2 linked regions of the Syntrophotalea carbinolica DSM 2380 genome follow. The protein of the gene in region 2 interacts with the protein of the main gene of each other region in a pairwise test. Links are inferred from orthologs where the notes say so. Each region holds a gene or a part of one and is shown on either strand. Other genes may lie near its edges.

What was found.
Region 1: the proteins of dnaE (region 2) and dnaN interact in binary tests that used the Escherichia coli proteins (3 or more experiments, as listed by UniProt). The link is inferred for Syntrophotalea carbinolica DSM 2380 from one-to-one orthologs.

What each region holds. Positions count from the first base shown.
Region 1 is NC_007498.2:811-9,142, reverse strand. The notes cover bases 5,405-8,271. They hold dnaN (DNA polymerase III subunit beta), read right to left. Parts: upstream 7,464-8,271; coding sequence 6,345-7,463; downstream 5,405-6,344. Other genes in these bases: dnaA (chromosomal replication initiator protein DnaA), read right to left, coding at 7,713-8,271; recF (DNA replication/repair protein RecF), read right to left, coding at 5,405-6,287. Outside these bases: PCAR_RS00590 (tetratricopeptide repeat protein), read right to left, coding at 1-287; gyrA (DNA gyrase subunit A), read right to left, coding at 217-2,724; gyrB (DNA topoisomerase (ATP-hydrolyzing) subunit B), read right to left, coding at 2,792-5,179; more of recF, read right to left, coding at 5,196-5,404; more of dnaA, read right to left, coding at 8,272-8,332. UniProt on the Escherichia coli protein: Confers DNA tethering and processivity to DNA polymerases and other proteins. Acts as a clamp, forming a ring around DNA (a reaction catalyzed by the clamp-loading complex) which diffuses in an ATP-independent manner freely and bidirectionally along dsDNA.
Region 2 is NC_007498.2:1,427,581-1,437,435, forward strand. The notes cover bases 2,443-6,509. They hold dnaE (DNA polymerase III subunit alpha), read left to right. Parts: upstream 2,443-2,838; coding sequence 2,839-6,309; downstream 6,310-6,509. Other genes in these bases: PCAR_RS06930 (Maf family protein), read left to right, coding at 2,443-2,658; PCAR_RS06945 (acetyl-CoA carboxylase carboxyltransferase subunit alpha), read left to right, coding at 6,395-6,509. In the rest of the region: guaA (glutamine-hydrolyzing GMP synthase), read left to right, coding at 1-569; PCAR_RS06920 (helix-turn-helix transcriptional regulator), read left to right, coding at 574-1,584; PCAR_RS06925 (hypothetical protein), read left to right, coding at 1,658-1,984; more of PCAR_RS06930, read left to right, coding at 2,065-2,442; more of PCAR_RS06945, read left to right, coding at 6,510-7,348; PCAR_RS06950 (septal ring lytic transglycosylase RlpA family protein), read left to right, coding at 7,460-8,224; PCAR_RS06955 (sensor domain-containing diguanylate cyclase), read left to right, coding at 8,293-9,846. UniProt on the Escherichia coli protein: DNA polymerase III is a complex, multichain enzyme responsible for most of the replicative synthesis in bacteria. This DNA polymerase also exhibits 3' to 5' exonuclease activity. The alpha chain is the DNA polymerase catalytic subunit.

The sequences.
Region 1 (8,332 bases), 1.4 Mb from region 2 along the record:
AGCAGCAGCGCCCGGGCACCGGTTTCCGTTGCCGGATAATGATCATGCAGACTGCGTAGCTGACTTACCGCCGTGCGATAGGCGCCTTTTTCGATGTGCTTTTCGGCACGCCGGTAGAGCTTTTGCGCCATATCGCCCCGGTTGACCGCCATAGCGTACCAACCTATGAGCACCGCCAGCAGCAGCCCGGCCCCGGCCAGCGACAAATAACGTCTTTTATTCGACGTCTTGCGCGCCCTCGCCCGTTCCTCCTTCAAGAGCTGCTTCTTCAGCCTCTGCAGTTCCATTATCCTCTTCTTTTTCGGCAAGTTTGGCAACGGCGACAATACGCTCTCCCGGTTCCAGAACCATCAGCCGGACCCCTTGCGTATTGCGCCCGATAACCGACAGATCGGCCACGCGGGTTCGCAGGACTTTACCGCCATCGGTGATAAACATCAGATCGAAGTCGTCATTTATGAGCTTGATATCGACAACCTTACCGTTACGCTCGGAAGTTTTGATGGTGATAATTCCCTTGCCACCGCGGCCTTGTTGGCGATATTCATCCAGATTGGTGCGCTTGCCGTAGCCATGTTCCGTCACGGTCACCAGGGTAGCGGCCGTGGTATCGGAAACAACCTCCATTCCGATAACCTGATCGTCCCCTTCCAACGCCATACCGCGCACCCCGCGCGACGTACGGCCCATGGCGCGCGCGTCTTTTTCGGGGAAACGAATGGCTTTGCCGTTCTGGCTGGCCAACAGCACATCCATCTCGCCATCGGACAGTCTGGTCGAAACCAGGCGATCGCCTTCATCAATGGTAAGAGCGATGATACCGCCGGACCGGGGGTTGGCATAGGCCATGAGGTCGGTCTTTTTGACGATGCCGTTTTGGGTGGCAAAGATAATGTAGCGGCCTTCGGTGAATTCCCTGACCGGCAGAATGCTGGTCACGTTTTCGCCACTTTGCAACTGCAACAGATTGACGATAGCCTTGCCGCGCGACGCCCGTCCGCCCTGCGGAATTTCATGCACTTTGAGCCAATACACCTTGCCGGCATCGGTAAACACCAGCACGAACGAATGGGTCGAAGCGATGAATAACTGTTCGACAAAATCCTCTTCCTTGGGCCGCATGCCGGTCACGCCTTTACCACCGCGGCGCTGGGAACGATACAGCGACACGGCATTACGCTTGATATATCCGGAATGGGATACGGTAACGACCATATCCTCGTCGACAATCAGGTCTTCGAGGGAAAGATCACCGCGATGATCCACTATTTCCGTACGGCGGGGATCAGCGAATTTTTCCCGAATTTCCGACAATTCCGACTTGATTATTTTAAGGATTTCCACTTCGCTGGCCAGTATCTCCTTGAGGCGGTTGATCAAGGCCAGTATTTCCCTGTATTCGGCCATGATCTTATCCCGTTCCATCCCGGTCAGGCGATGCAAACGCATATCGAGAATCGCCTGGGCCTGGATTTCCGATAGGGCAAAGCGCTCCATCAGACGTTGTTTGGCTTCCCGAGGATTGGCCGATTGCTTGATAATTGCAATCACCTCATCGAGATTTTCCAGGGCGATTTTAAATCCCTCGAGGATATGGGCTTTTTCCTCGGCTTTACGCAATTCGAAAATACAGCGCCGTGTGACAATCTCTTTGCGGTGTTCGATGAAATGCTCCAACACCGCCCGCAGGCTCAGAACCCGCGGCTGACCGTTGACGATCGCCAGCATGATGATGCCAAAAGACGACTGCATGGCGGTCATCTTGTAAAGCTGATTGAGGATGACTTCCGGTATAACATCCTTCTTCAGCTCGACGACAACGCGGATACCCTCGCGATCGGATTCATCGCGCAAGTCCGATATGCCCTCGATTTTACGGGACTTGACCAACTCGGCGATTTTTTCTATGAGCCGCGCCTTGTTGACCTGATAGGGAATTTCAGTGACAACGATTTTCTCCCGACTGGTGCGACGGTCCTTTTCCACCAACGCCCGCGCCCGCATCTGTACAATCCCGCGGCCGGTTTCATAAGCCTTGCGGATGCCTTCGCGACCGAGGATAAAACCGGCCGTAGGAAAATCCGGACCGGGAATCAAGCGGAACAGATCCTCGTCGTCGAGCGTCGGATCATCGATAATGGCAACCAGCCCATCGATGACCTCTCCCAGATTGTGCGGCGGAATCTTGGTCGCCATGCCGACAGCGATACCTTCGGAACCGTTGACCAGCAAATTAGGAAATTTACAGGGTAAAACCAGCGGTTCCTGCAACGAATCGTCATAGTTGGGGCCAAAGTCGACCGTTTCTTTTTCCAGATCGGCCAACAACTCATGGGCCAGCTTGTCCATACGCACTTCGGTATAACGCATGGCCGCAGCACTGTCGCCGTCAAGCGAGCCGAAGTTACCCTGGCCATCGACCAGCGGATAACGCATGGCAAAATCCTGTGCCAAACGTACGATGGTATCGTAGACAGCCGAATCGCCATGGGGATGATACTTACCGATTACATCGCCGACAACACGCGCCGATTTCTTATAAGGCTTGTTGTAAGCATTGCCCAGTTCGTGCATGGCATACAACACGCGTCGATGAACCGGTTTCAGACCGTCCCGCACATCCGGCAGAGCCCGGCCTATAATGACGCTCATGGCGTAATCCATATAGGATTTGCGCAGCTCGTCCTCTATGTTGACGGTTTTTTTGTTTTGTTCCGTTAGCATGCCTTATCCTCCGCGGGAAACCCGGATGGTGCGACTGGCTGGCGCAACATCCGGCATCGGTCTTTTATCAGATATCGAGGTTGGAGACATTGAGGGCGTTGTTTTCGATGAATTCGCGCCGAGGTTCGACCTGGTCTCCCATGAGAACCGTAAATATTTCGTTGGCTTCCACCGCATCTTCAACCTGGACCTGTAACAGTATGCGTTTTTCCGGATCCATGGTGGTTTCCCATAACTGATCCGGATTCATCTCGCCGAGACCTTTGTAACGCTGGATATACTGTCCCTTGCGGGCACGGGCCTGGAAAAAATCGAGCAATTCCTGGCAATTGTTGACCTCGGATTCCTCTTTCCCCTCCATGCTGATCACAGCCCGCTCATTGGCATGGCTTTCCTGAATCTTGGCCCAGGCCTGCAACAACAGGTGATATTCGTGGGAAGACAAAATTTCCAGAACCTGGCGATCGATACGAGCACGAACGTTCCCCAGGGTAAACAAAATCCGGTCGGGTTCGTGGAACAGTTGGAAATCGGCATGCGGAGCGGCCTGCTTCAGTCTCTGAACCAGCGGGGCAAGATCCGCCATATCCTCAAAGCCGTTGCGAATGCGGCCTTCCACAAAAATATTCAGGACCTCGCTATTCACACCTTTGAGGACTAATTTTGAAAAAATATGGTTGTATTCGATGATATTCCGCAGTGTGGGAATAATTTGCTTACCCCGCACCACCTTGTCGTTTGCCTTCAACTCGAGAGTTACTCCGTCAACCCCTTCATCGAGCAGATATTCGGTAAGGGCGCTCTCGTCTTTGAGATACAACTCCCTTTTTCCCCGTTTGGCTTTATAAAGCGGCGGTTGTGCGATGTAAAGATAGCCGCGTTCTATCAACTCAGGCATCTGACGGAAAAAGAAGGTCAACAACAACGTGCGGATATGCGAACCATCGACATCGGCATCGGTCATGATGATGATACGATGGTAACGTAACTTGCTGATATCGAAATCGCCCTTACCGATGCCGGTCCCCATGGCGGTAATAAGGGTGCGAATCTCGTTGGAGGTAAGCATTTTGTCGAAACGGGCCTTCTCGACATTGAGAATTTTACCTTTCAACGGCAAAATAGCCTGGTTACGTCGATCGCGTCCCTGTTTGGCACTGCCGCCGGCACTGTCGCCCTCGACCAGATAGATTTCGCACAAAGCCGGATCTTTTTCCTGGCAGTCGGCGAGTTTTCCCGGCAATGCCAAACTGTCCAGGACCCCCTTGCGCCGGGTCAGATCGCGGGCTTTGCGCGCTGCCTCGCGGGCCCTGGCCGCTTCAATCCCCTTTTCCAGAATGCGCTTGGCAACGTTGGGATTTTCTTCCATAAAGGTTGCGAGTTTTTCATTGATCAGGGTTTCGACATAACCTTTGATCTCCGAATTGCCCAATTTGGTCTTGGTTTGGCCTTCAAACTGGGGGTCCGGCACCTTGACGGAGATGACTGCTGCCATCCCTTCCCTCAGATCGTCTCCGGATATGGAAGCTTTGACGTTTTTCAGCAGGTTATTGGCCGTGGCGTAGCTGTTCATGGTACGGGTCAACGCTGCTTTAAACCCGACCAGATGCGTACCGCCCTCGTGGGTATTGATGTTATTGGCGAAGGTAAATATTTTTTCGTCGTAACCGTCGTTGTACTGGAATGCGACTTCGATCTGCACGCCTTCGCGCTCACCGCTGAAAAAAATGGGTTCGGCATGTAGCGGCGTCTTGGCCCGGTTCAGATAGCTGACAAAGGAAATAATGCCACCTTCGTAATGGAAATCATGGCGTTTTTCCGAGCGCTCATCCACGATATGAATGTGCACGCCACCGTTCAGAAAAGCCAGTTCCCGCAGCCTTTTCGACAAAGTCTCAAAAGAGAAATCCGTTATTTCAAATATTTCCGGATCCGGCCAGAAGGTAATACGCGTACCACGCTTGGTGGTGTCGCCCTCCTCCCGTAAAGGTGCATCGGGAACACCTCGCACGTACCCCTGGCGGTAGATGCGTCCGTTACGGCGGATTTCCAATTCCAGCTTTTTCGACAGTGCATTGACCACGGAAACGCCGACACCGTGCAAACCCCCGGAAACCTTGTAGGAATCGCTGTCGAATTTGCCGCCGGCATGAAGCACGGTCATAACGACTTCGGCCGCCGACTTATTTTGAGTCGGGTGCATATCGACGGGAATACCGCGGCCGTTGTCCTCCACTGTTACCGAGCCATCCAGATGTAAAATAACGGAAATTTCATCGCAGACACCTGCCAGGCTCTCATCGATGGAATTGTCCACCACTTCGTAAACCAGATGGTGCAACCCCATGACACCGGTCGACCCGATATACATGGCAGGGCGTTTTCGCACAGCCGAAAGACCTTCCAGAACCTTGATGCTTCCGGCCCCGTACTCTCTTTGGTTCGTATCCGTCATAAGATCCTCATAACAGTTATTGGTAATCGCAAAGTTTTCCCTCTCGGACTCGAAAAGTTCGCATGCGATTGAATCCCGCGTTTTGTAACGGAGATAGTTCCGTGCAGGTAATAAACACCTGGCCTTGTCTTTGGTGTAAAAACCGGAAAAAGTAATCCTGCCGTTTGCGATCCAATTCACTGGTCATGTCGTCCAGTAAAAGCAACGGCGTATACCCTGTCTCTTTTTCCAGATCGATAATCTGAGCGGTTTTGAAGGCCAGAATAAACGAGCGTTGCTGGCCCTGCGAACCGTAGAGTCCTAAAACCCGATCATCCACCATAAAGACAGGATCATCACGATGCGGACCGACCATGGTCATGCCATATTTTGTTTCCCGGCTTTGTTCCCGTTCCAGATTACTGCGCAATTCCTCCTTTAAATCCGAGAGATTATCGGATTCAGAGGGATAGACCAGATTGACAGATTCCCTGCCGGAGCAGATTTCCCGGTAAATGTCGCGCAACAACGGCAACAGCCGATCGAGATAACGGCGACGAGCCAAACGCACCATGGCCCCGGTCTGTATCAACTCTTCAGTCCAAGGCAGTACTATCGGAGCTGCGGCGCCACTTTTCAACAGAATGTTCCGCTGCCGCAAACAGCGCTGATAAGCCCGTGCGTGATCGAGAAAAGAAGGCCTGGTCTGACATAAGGCCCGATCCAGCAAAGCACGACGTCCCGCCGGAAAACCTTTGGGCAGACTAACCTCTTCCGGTGCAAACAGTACCGATGGAAAACGGCCGAACATCTCATTGCTTTGGCGCGGCCGCTTGCCGTTGATCTCGATATTTTTTTTATCGCCGGTTATGGTGATACTGACCGTTTCGCGCAGACCATCGCGTAGAAATTCTCCCTGAACCCGGGTATGTCGGTCAGCTGAGCCAATCAGTTCTTCGTTGCGTCCCCGGCGAAAACTTTTGAAATGACCTAAAAGATAAATCGCTTCCAGGGTGTTGGTCTTGCCTTGGGCGTTATCTCCACAAAGAAGATTAAAGTTTTCCTCCGGGCATAACTCCGCGGCTTCTATATTACGATAATTGTGCAGAATGATTCGTGTCAGGATCATGAAAATCGCCTTGCTTTGCGCGGGGAAACCGTACCAGCCCACACAATGCGCGACGTACTATAGCCTCATTGGCATGATGACCGCAAGGTAGTCGTTATCATCGAGAGGCGTAATCAGTCCCGGAGACAGTTGGTCCCGAAGGGACAAACAGACCTTTTCGGAGTCTAAATTTGCAAGAATATCAATAAGATAACGTGCATTAAAACCTATCGACAGATCACCTTCGGCATACTCTATTTCAAAATCTTCTCTGGCATCGCCGAATTCCGGATTAGATGAAGATAAAGTTAGCTGATTTTCCTGGAAATCGATTTTGACACCTTTTGACTTTTCACTCGACAATATGGCCATACGGCGTAAGGCATGTAGAAATTCTTCGCGAGGAATGTTGGCCTTGAGATCGTTATTGAGTGGAATAACTCTGTTGTAGTCGGGAAAATCACCATCGACCAGACGCATAACGATTACCGTTTGGGACTTTTTGATAACCGCATTGTTGTCCATAAAACCAAGCAGTACTTCACCATTTCCCTCTTCGGCGATTTTTCGTAATTCCAACACACCCTTGCGAGGGAAAATAACCCCCTTGGCCAATGGTTCCACATGGGAACAATCGAGAGGGGTTTGCATCAAGGCCAGACGGTGACCGTCCGTGGCCACAAATCGCAATATCTGGCGACCCTCATCTTCCATTGCACGAAGGTAAATACCATTAAGGTTGTATTTACTCTCATCCGTCGACATGGAAAAAGCGGTTTTTTCAATCAGGCGTTTAAGGATATCGCCCGGAATCTGGAAAAATTGTTCCTTGTCGATCTGGGGGAAATAGGGAAACTCATCGGCTGATAGACCAACAACATTGAAAAGCGATTTACCGCAGCGTATTTCTATCCAACAATTTTCCTTGGCGGTAAAAGATATTTCCTTTTCCGGTAGTTCCTTGATGATTTCAAAAAGTTTTTTGGCGGATACGGTTATACGACCTGCCGATGTGACGCTGGCAGGGTAGGAAGCCTTCATGCCGACTTCGAGATCGGTGGCAGTGAGGCGTATGTGGTCATCTTCGGCCTCGATGAGTACGTTGGCAAGGATAGGAATGGTGTTTTTCTTTTCGACGATTCCCTGTACTCGTGCCAGGCCTTTGAGAAAGACTTCTTTTTCAATTGAAAAATTCATGTTGCCCCCCCGTCAACAGGAAACGGTTTTTATTATGGTTTTAAAAGATTTTATAGTCGTAGTAGTAGTTGCCTGTGTATATGTGGAATACTGAAAAAATTACTATTAAATCAAGACCTTATGTTGTTCAGGGTAAAGTGGGTAAAATGCGGTGGAAATGGCCGATTTTGTGTATAACCGCGAAATGGCCGATTTATCACCGGATTGTTGTGGTTCATGTCCACACTTTATGCTGCGGTAAATCGCTTGTTAGATGCTTAGCTCTTTTTTCAAATTGTTGATAACCGAACGGAGCTGGTAATCTTCATCCATGGCTTTTTCAATTTTTTTAATCGCATGAATGATTGTGGAATGGTCCTTTCCGCCGAAGCGTTCTCCGATTTCCGGATAGGAACAGGACGTCAGCTGACGGGAAAGATACATGGCTATCTGGCGCGGTAATACCAAGGCTTTCATGCGCTTGGCTGACTTAAGATCCGATATTTTGATGGAGTAGTGAGTAGCCACCAGTTTTTGAATCTCTTCAACGGTTAGTTCTCGGCGTTTTTCCACCAGAATGTCCTTAAGCACTTCCTGGGCCATACTTAAGGTGATGGGAGTAGCTGTGAGACTTGCGTAAGCACCAATACGTACCAGGTAACCTTCGAGTTCACGAATGTTGCTACTTACCGCGCTTGCCAAAAATAAAGCTACTTCCTTGGGTAGATCTATACCGTTCTGTTCAGCTTTCATTTTAAGAATAGCTTGTTTTGTTTCCATGTCCGGGGCTTGAATATCGGCAATCAATCCCCATTCAAATCGTGATCTCAGTCTTTCTTCTAGGCCGGGTATTTCTTTGGGAAATTTATCGGATGTTACAACAATCTGTT
Region 2 (9,855 bases):
TCTATCCCGACGTTATCGAGTCGGCAGGCGCCAAGACCGGTAAGGCTCATAATATCAAGAGCCATCACAATGTCGGCGGTTTGCCCGAACATATGAAACTCAAACTTCTCGAGCCCCTGCGTGAGCTTTTCAAGGATGAGGTGCGAGCCATCGGCGAAGAGCTGGGTTTGCCGCATCCGATGGTCTATCGACACCCGTTCCCGGGCCCCGGTCTCGGGGTGCGCATCCTGGGCGAGGTCAAGCCGGAATACGCCGATATCCTGCGCCGTGCCGATGCCATCTATATCGAGGAACTTTATCGTACCGGCCATTACGACAAAATCAGCCAGGCTTTCGCCGTGTTCCTGCCGGTCAAGAGTGTCGGTGTTATGGGCGACGGCCGCACCTATGAATACGTCATTGCCCTGCGTGCCGTGGAAACCAAGGATTTCATGACCGCCGGCTGGTACCCTCTGCCCTATGCCGACATGGCGCATATCAGCGGGCGTATTATCAATGAAGTCAAAGGTGTCAACCGGGTCGTTTACGACATCTCCAGCAAGCCCCCCGCAACCATCGAGTGGGAATAGCCGTATGGCGGGCCATCAGCCGGGCAGGCCGGGGCGACCGCCCCGCAAGTATAGCCAGGCCGCGCGCCTGCATGACCTGATCCGCATTCTGGAGGTCCGCCACGGCAGCACCGCCGACGAGTTGGCTGAGGAGTGCGGCGTTACCCGCCGCACCATCTACCGTGATTTGCAGGCTATAGAAGATGCCGGTTATCCCCTGATCAAGGAGCCTTCAGGGGATGGCCGGATCCTTTACGGCTTTCTTACCGGTTTTTCCAAAATCCCCCCTATTACCTTTTCCCTGTCCGAATTAATGACCCTTTACCTATGTCGCGGGCAACTCGGCATGCTCGAGGGTACCCCTTTTCTGGATGATCTCGATGCCGTTTTCGGGCGCATCCGGGCCAGCCTGCCACCGCGCAGCGTCGCCCATCTGGAACGTCTCGCACAAGCTGTGACCCCGCGTTTCCAGGGAACCCGCGATTACCGTGGCAAGCGCGAGGTTCTCGAATCGTTGCGGCGGGCTCTGCTGTATCAGTATCGTTGTACTATTCGGTATGCGCCGGCACGTCGCAAGGCCGCCGAGTATCTATGCGATCCCTATACCCTGTTGTTTTTCAAAGAGTCGTTGTATGTGGTTGGCTATGCGCACAACCGCGGTGACCTGCGACGCTTTCTGGTGGATCGTATCGAAAGTGTCCGGGTCGGCGAGGAGCGCTTCGAGATTCCCGAGGATTTCCGCCTGGACGAAGAAGACCGGGAGGCCTTCGGCATGGTCGGCGAAAAACCGCAACCTATCCGGGTACGCTTTTTTTCCGAAGTGTCGCATCTGATTCGGGAACGCCAATGGCACCCCACTCAACAGCTTGAAGAACAGCCGGATGGTTCGCTGATTCTTTCTCTGCAGGCCGGCGGTCACAAGGAGATCCTTGCCTGGCTTTACTCCTTTTTGCCTCATCTCGAGGTGCTCGGCCCCGATACCTTGCGCCACGCCTTTGCGGCGGGGTTGCAGCAGGCTTTAGATGCGACATTGTGACTTGTGACTTAATCTGTCGCAGATGGGGAATATCCTTCCAAGGTAGACACATACTTTTCGGGAGGATAACGACATGCTGGTTTTATCTTTGGGCGAACAATCGGGGGAAACGGTATATCTTGATATCCATCATGCGGAATGGTGCCAGCGCTCGGGGACTCCCCGCTGGGCCCTGTCTGCGCTGCTTGGGGACGGGTGGTATGAAGGCGAGGTGCTGATCGAGTCGGGGGACCAGGTGCAGGTGACCTTTGCCGACGAATGGCTCGGCTGTTCGCGGATCGGCGAGTTTTTCGAGCGGGTCGATCGCGAAAGACTTCTGGCCGCCATCGGTAAAGCTTTGATGGGGCGTGGTCTGGCGGATGTGTCTGAGTTGCAAATTCCGCCCATGCTGTTCTCGTAGGGCCGCAGGCGGTGTAGACGTTGCATTTATGGCGCAGCTGAAGTAAAAAGGGAGGATATTTTTATTTCAGGAGCGTGTTTATGAAGATCATTGTCTTGGCTTCCACCAGCCCTTATCGGATGCAGTTGATGCGGCAACTCGGTCTGCCGTTTCATGTCGCAGCGCCTCAATATCAGGAACAGATCGATCAGGAAATCGCTCCGGAACTGCTGGTTAAACACCAGGCCGCCGGCAAGGCCAAAAGCCTGGCTCAGAAGTATCCCGATGCTCTGATCATCGGCTCGGACCAGGTTTTTGTGGACGCGTCCGGGAGAGTGCTTGGCAAGCCCGACAGCTTGGAGGGGGCGGTGCGCCAGCTTCGCGGCATGGCGGGCAAAAGTCACACCTTTTATACCGGGTTGTCCGTGTATGACAGCAACCGCGACGAGACTCTGACCGGTTTCGCGACCTATCGGGTGACTCTGCGCGCCTTGACGGAGCAGGAGATCCGCTGCTATCTGCAGCGGGAAAATCCTTTGGACTGTGCCGGATCCTTCAAGGTCGAAGGGTTGGGGATAGCTCTCATGCAGCGGCTTGAGGGGGATGATTATACAACGCTCATCGGCTTGCCTTTGATCAAGCTTGTCGATTTTCTCGGTCATTTCGGTGTCCGGGTGCTGGGCGATCAGGCGTGATCTTGACGGTCCGCGGCAGCGGTGCTAAAGTGTCGCGTTTTTATCCTCTCAATCCTGACGTTGTCCCTATAAATTATCACCATTGTTGACATGAGCGCGCTTTTCGATGGGCGTGTCGGCCATTCTTTTTGAGTACAGCCGGCAAGCCTGCCGATAGCGGTCGCTTCGGTTGGATATTGCATGGAAAAAGTGCCTTTTGTACACCTCCACGTTCACACCCAATACAGCCTTCTCGATGGCGCCATTCGCATAGGTGACCTGATCAAACGTGCCGAAGACTGCGGTATGCCGGCCGTCGCCATTACCGATCATGGCAATATGTTCGGTGCCGTCGAATTTTTCAGCAAACTCAAAAAAAGCTCCGTTAAGCCGATTGTCGGTTGCGAAGTCTATGTTGCGCCCGGTTCCCGGTTTGAGAAGAGCAATGTGCGTGGCGGCGACAAAGCCTACCATCTGGTGCTTTTGTGTCAGGATATCGAAGGATACCAGAATCTCTGCCGGATGGTTTCAGCCGGTTACCGCGAAGGTTTTTACTATAAGCCGCGTATCGACTGGGACCTGCTGCGTAAATACAATAAAGGCTTGATTGCGCTGACGGCCTGCCTGGGCGGGGAGCTTCCCTCGCTGTTGATGCAGGGCAAACACGAGCAGGCCGTGGCCCGCGCCCGTGATATGGCCGCCATATTCGATGAGAATCGTCTGTATCTCGAATTGCAGGAGAACTTCATCGCTGAGCAGAAGCCCGTCAATGAGGGTCTTATCGCTATCGGCAAAGAGTTGGGACTGCCCCTGGTTGCCACCAACGATTGTCATTATCTGACCCGCGAGTCCGCTGCCGCCCATGAAGTTTTGCTGTGCGTGCAGACCGGCAAGACCATGGATGATCCGGACCGCTTTCGGTTTTCCAATGACGAGTTCTATCTCAAAACGCCTGAAGAGATGGCCGAACTCTTTCATTATGCACCCGAGGCCCTGGCCAATACCGTTGCGATTGCCGATCGCTGTAACCTGGAACTCGATTTCGATACCTACCATTTTCCCCAGTACGAAAAACCGGCCGAAAAGACCCTCGATCAGGTGCTGGAAGAGGATTCCTGGCGCGGTCTGGAAGAGCGCCTGGCCGAAATCCGCAAGGTTCGTCCCGATTTTTCCGCCGAAGAGGAAAAAGTCTACCACGACCGGTTGGTACGGGAACTCGAATGTATCAACAGCATGGGGTTCCCGGGTTATTTCCTGATCGTGGCCGATTTTATCAACTGGGCCAAGGATAACGGGATCCCCGTCGGTCCCGGTCGCGGCAGTGCCGCCGGTTCGCTGGTAGCTTACGCCATTCGCATCACCGATATCGATCCCATTCCCTATAATCTGCTGTTTGAACGTTTTCTGAACCCCGAGCGCGTCTCGATGCCTGATATCGACGTCGATTTCTGCATCTACGGGCGGGAAGATGTTATCGAATACGTGCGGCAGAAGTACGGCGAGGAAAACGTCGCCCAGATTATCACCTTCGGTACCATGATGGCCAAGGGGGTGATCCGTGATGTGGGGCGGGCCCTCAATATGTCCTACGGCGATGTCGATCGAATCGCCAAGCTCGTACCCACGGTGCTCAATATCACCCTCAAGGAAGCCCTGGAACAGGAACCGCGTCTGCAGGAATTGCAGGACAAGGATCCCCAGGTCAAACAACTTCTCGATATCGCCCTTACGCTGGAAGGTCTGACCCGGCATGCGTCCACCCATGCCGCCGGCGTGGTGGTTACCCCCAAGCCGTTGTCCGAATATCTGCCGTTGTACACCGATCCGAAATCGGGCGGCCAGGTTACCCAGTTCCCCATGAAATACGTGGAGCAGATCGGGCTGGTCAAGTTCGACTTCCTCGGTTTGAAGACGCTGACCGTTATCGCCAACGCGGTACGGCTGATTCATGAGGGCAATGATCCGGAATTTGACCTGAAACTGGTGGGGGACGATGATCCCGATACCTATCGGTTGCTGTCGGCCGGTGAAACCACGGGCGTGTTTCAGCTCGAGTCTTCCGGTATGAAGGAACTGCTGGTCAAGCTCAAACCGAGTTGTTTCGAGGATATTATCGCCGTCTGCGCCCTTTATCGTCCGGGGCCGCTTGGATCGGGCATGGTCGACGATTTCATTCTGCGCAAACACGGCAAAAAGGAGATCACCTACGACTTTCCGCAACTCGAGCCGATTCTGAAAGACACCTATGGCGTTATCGTCTATCAGGAACAGGTCATGCTGATCGCCCAGGTGCTGGCACGCTATTCCCTGGGAGGCGCCGACTTGCTGCGCCGGGCCATGGGTAAGAAAAAACCCGAGGAGATGGCCAAGCAAAAAGAGATTTTCATGTCCGGCGCCCGGGAGAACGAACTCGATGTCAAAAAGGCCGAGGCGGTCTTCGATCTCATGGAAAAATTCGCCGCGTACGGTTTTAACAAATCGCATTCGGCGGCGTATGCCCTGGTCGCTTATCATACGGCGTATCTGAAGACCCATTATCCGGTGGAATTCATGGCTGCTCTGCTGACAGAGGACATGGAAAACACCGAAAAGGTCATCAAGAACATCAACGAAGTACGCTCTATGGGTATCGAGGTGCTGCCTCCGGACATCAATGCTTCGAGCAGTTCCTTCACCGTACACGACAATGCCATACGGTTCGGACTCGGCGCCGTCAAGGGCGTCGGCGGAGCGGCTATCGACGCGATACTCGAGGTTCGCCAGGAGCAGCCCTTCACCACTTTGCACGAATTCTGCGAGCGGGTCGATTTACGCAAGGTCAACAAAAAAGTCGTCGAAGCGTTGATCAAGTGCGGAGCTTTCGATTCTTTGGGCGGTCATCGCGCCCAGTACCTGGTGGTGCTGGAAGAGGCCATGGAAATCGGCCAGAAGGTGCAGCGCGAAAAGGCGGAGGGGCAGGCATCCCTGTTCGGTACCGATGAGATTGTATCTCAGCGGGGCACCAGCTATGGGGTTTTGCCCGAAATGGAGGAATGGTCCGATAAAGTCAAGCTCGGGTTCGAAAAAGAGTCACTGGGGTTCTATATCACCGGCCATCCCCTGGGACGCTATCAGGAGGTCATACGGCGTTTCGCCAATTGTACCACCGCCGACGTTGCTGAACGGGCCGACAAGGAAGAGGTGCGATTGTGCGGCATGGTCAGCGGCATCAAGGATCTGGTGACCAAAAAGGGCGAACGCATGGCTTTTGTGACCCTGGAGGATCTCAGCGGCTTCGTGGAAATGGTGGTATTTCCCGATATCTATCGCGACGCTTCGGACTCTCTGCACAGCGATCAGCCGCTGCTGGTGACCGGGACGGTGGAAGTTGCAGAGGAAACACGCAAACTGATGCCGAAAGAAATCCTGCCTCTGGCGGAGGTCAGCCGCAAGGAAACCAAACGGGTGCACTTCAGGTTTCAGGTTCCGGGGCTCGTCGACGATCAACTGCATCGTCTCAAGGAGATCATAATGCGTCATCGGGGCGCTTGCCCGGTGCTCATGCACCTGGTGATTCCCCATCGCAGCGAGACCGTTCTGCGGTTGCCCGAAAGTCTGAAAATTGCCCCTACCGATGAAATGATGGAAGACACCGAGCGCCTGTTTGGGTACAATGTGATAACTTTCGAATAAAGTAGGCTTTGTATGCCTGTGGCGTATTTGTGTGATCCGAATCGTATGATGCCATGGTTGCAGACAAGGATGTCAGGAGAGGTACATGCAATTTTACCTGGATTTTGAAAAACCCCTGGTTGAACTGGAACAGAAACTGAGCGAATTGCGGGACTATTCCACCGACGAGGTCGATTTTTCCGGTGAAATCCAGCGCCTGGAGAAAAAAGCCGAAAAATTACGGCGTGAAATCTTCTCCAATCTCAACCGCTGGCAGGTGACCCAGTTGGCACGTCATGTCAATCGTCCCTTTACCCTCGATTTCGTTGAACATGTTTTTACGGACTGGTTCGAAGTTCATGGCGATCGCAACTTTCGCGATGATCCGGCGTTGGTTTGCGGATTTGCCCGTTTGGACGGGCAGCCCTGCGCCGTTATAGGTCATCAGAAGGGGCGGGATACCAAGGAGAAGGTTTACCGTAATTTTGGCATGCCCAATCCCGAGGGGTACCGTAAGGCCCTGCGGGTCATGCAGATGGCTGAGCAATTCGGTCTGCCGATTTTTACTTTTGTCGATACGCCGGGGGCGTTTCCCGGAATCGGTGCCGAGGAGCGGGGACAAGCCGAAGCCATCGCCCGCAACCTGCGGGAAATGGCGGCTCTCAAAGTCCCGGTTATCGTAACCGTTACCGGAGAAGGCGGTTCCGGAGGGGCGTTGGCCGTGGCTGTCGGCAATCGTGTGCTGATGATGGAAAATGCCGTGTACTCGGTCATCTCTCCGGAAGGCTGCGCCGCCATTTTGTGGAAGGACGGTGCCAAAGGGCCGGTTGCCGCAGAGGCACTTAAACTGACCGCGGGTGATATCCAGAATCTTGGTTGTGTCATCGATGAAGTGATTCCCGAGCCGCTGGGCGGTGCCCATAGCGATCATAAGGCAGCTGCCGAGCAGGTACGGATTTGCCTCAAGAAACATCTTGACGACCTGAAAGACCTGTCTTCGGATGAACTGCGTGAACAGCGTTATCAAAAGCTGCGCGCCATGACCATGGTTCAGGAATAGTATCTATAAGCCTCGCTTTGCTGTTCGCGGTTTCGGATATCAGGTGGCAGGCGTTTCGAATGACGCTGTCACACTGAAAATGCACATGGAAAAGTGAAGACCAGGGTATTTATGTTGCTACGCATGTTGCAAAGAGCCGGGATTGTCTGCCTGGCAGCTGCCTTGTTATGCGGTTGTGCCGGGCGGTATCGCACCCGGGTGGTCGATACCCCGGCCACGGCAGGACTTAAGGGACACCAGAAGCCCTATACGGTGAACGGGAATCTCTACCAGCCGATGAGCAGCTGCGAGGGATTCGTGCAGGAGGGGCTGGCCAGCTGGTATGGCCCCAAATTCCATGGCAAAAAGACCAGCAACGGCGAGATATACGACATGCACGCCATGACCGCCGCGCACAAGACTTTGCCACTGGGTACCCATGTTCGTGTCGTCAACAAAAATAATGGTCATCAGGAAATTGTACGGATCAATGACCGGGGCCCCTTTGTCGGCAATCGTATTATCGATCTGTCCTACGAGGCGGCAATGCGTCTGCAGGTCGTAGGTCCCGGTACGGCGCCGGTGCGCATTGAAGCCCTTGGTATGGCTGCGGTGGATAACCGGGGTCTGGTAACCTATCGTCCGGCCCCCAGTTACGAAGTGGGCGATTATGCTGTTCAGATCGGCGCATTTACCGTTAACCAAAATGCTCAGCGGCTGGCCGGCAGATACCGGCAGCAACTCGGGCAGGCCCGTGTGCAAAAAGGTTGGGTCAACGGTAAATTGTTTTACAGGGTATGGGTAGGACGTTACCCTTCGTTGTCTGCAGCTTTTGAAGCGAAGGAAGCTTTTGCCCGCTCAGGGTATGGCAACAGCTTTGTGGTGGCCCTCGATTAAGACGCGGTTGACTGCTTCCTTTTGTTCTCCAGCCGTTTGCATTTGCAGTGCAGGATTTTTTGCAATTTATGGATTTTTCAGATTTTGAGAATTCGCCCGCGGGCGAAAAAATAGCGGCCATCGAAAGCATCATTCAGGGCCACCTCGACTTACCCACTCCGCCCAACGTGGTGTTTCGTCTCCTCGAAGTCGTCAGGAATGACGAACATTCCTTTCTGGAAATTGGCAACATCATCAGCAAAGATCCCTCTTTGACGGCCAGAATGATGAAAATCGCCAATTCCTCCCTGTTCGGGTTCGGCGGAAAGATTAAAACCATAGAAAATGCTCTGACGGTTCTCGGCATAAACGTGACCCGGAATATAGCCCTGTCGTTTATGATTATGGACAGCCTGGCGGCACCTGACAGCGATCTGTTCGACATGGACTATTTCTGGAAACGTGCCATTACCGCAGCCGTGGCCGCCGAGATGTTGGCTTCCCATATCCGCGGTTCAGGCGCCGATGCTTTTTTGAGTGGCCTCCTGAAGGATATCGGCGTGCTGGTCATGTACCAGCGGATGGAGATGGAATATAAACAAATCCTTTTGCTGAAAGCTTATGCCGGAAGCGCGAGCTATCCGATCGAAAGGGAGCTTCTCGGTTTCGATCATGGCCAGCTGACCGGCTTGATGCTTAAACAGTGGGGGCTGCCGGAAAATATTTACCGGCCTATCTTTCATCATCATGACGAGGTGCGATACGATTCACCCCATGGGGATCAGGCGGCCATTTTGCAGTTTGCCGACCAGCTGTCCTCTCTTTATCACGGTGCGGCCGACCCGTCGGTTCTGGAGGAGCTGCATCGAACACTTGAGCATCGCTATGCGCTTGACAGCCAGACGATACGGCAGTTGGTCGATTCTCTGGCAGAGAGAACGGTTGAGATCCTGAGTTATTTTGATATCGATCCGGGCGAGATGAAACCCCTGTCGCGTCTATTGCAGGAAGCCAATTACGAGCTCGGGAAGCGCTCGTTGTCCTATGAACAGATGGTGGGGGAACTCAGGCAAACTCAGGAAGAATCCCAACAATGCATCAATAAGCTCCTTGACGCCAATAAATCTCTGCGTAAACTTGCCTACCGCGATGAGTTGACCGGTCTTTACAATCAGCGTTTTTTCCTGACCGAAATGGATAAGGAATTGGCCCGGGCCAAACGCTACGGATATTCCTTGTCACTGGTGTTCTTCGACGTCGACTTCTTTAAAAATATCAATGATACCCATGGTCATCTGGCAGGGGATGCCGTATTGCGTCACGTTTCCGCGAAGGTAACCTCCTGTGTACGCAGTTGCGATACGGTTGTGCGTTACGGTGGAGACGAATTCGCGATCATCATGCCTGAAACGGATCAAGGCGATTTGGCGATTTTTACCGAGCGCCTGCGATTTGAGGTCGAAAAGATGCTGGTGCCCATGAACGGCAAGACCATCGCTGTGACCATAAGCATCGGCGGAACCAGTTTTGATGGCAGAGATGAGTCCGTAACTCGATATGTACTTTTGAATGTCGCCGATCAGGCCATTTATCAGTCAAAAAAATTGGGTCGCAATACCGTTACCATTCAATCCGTTGCCTGACGCGCATCC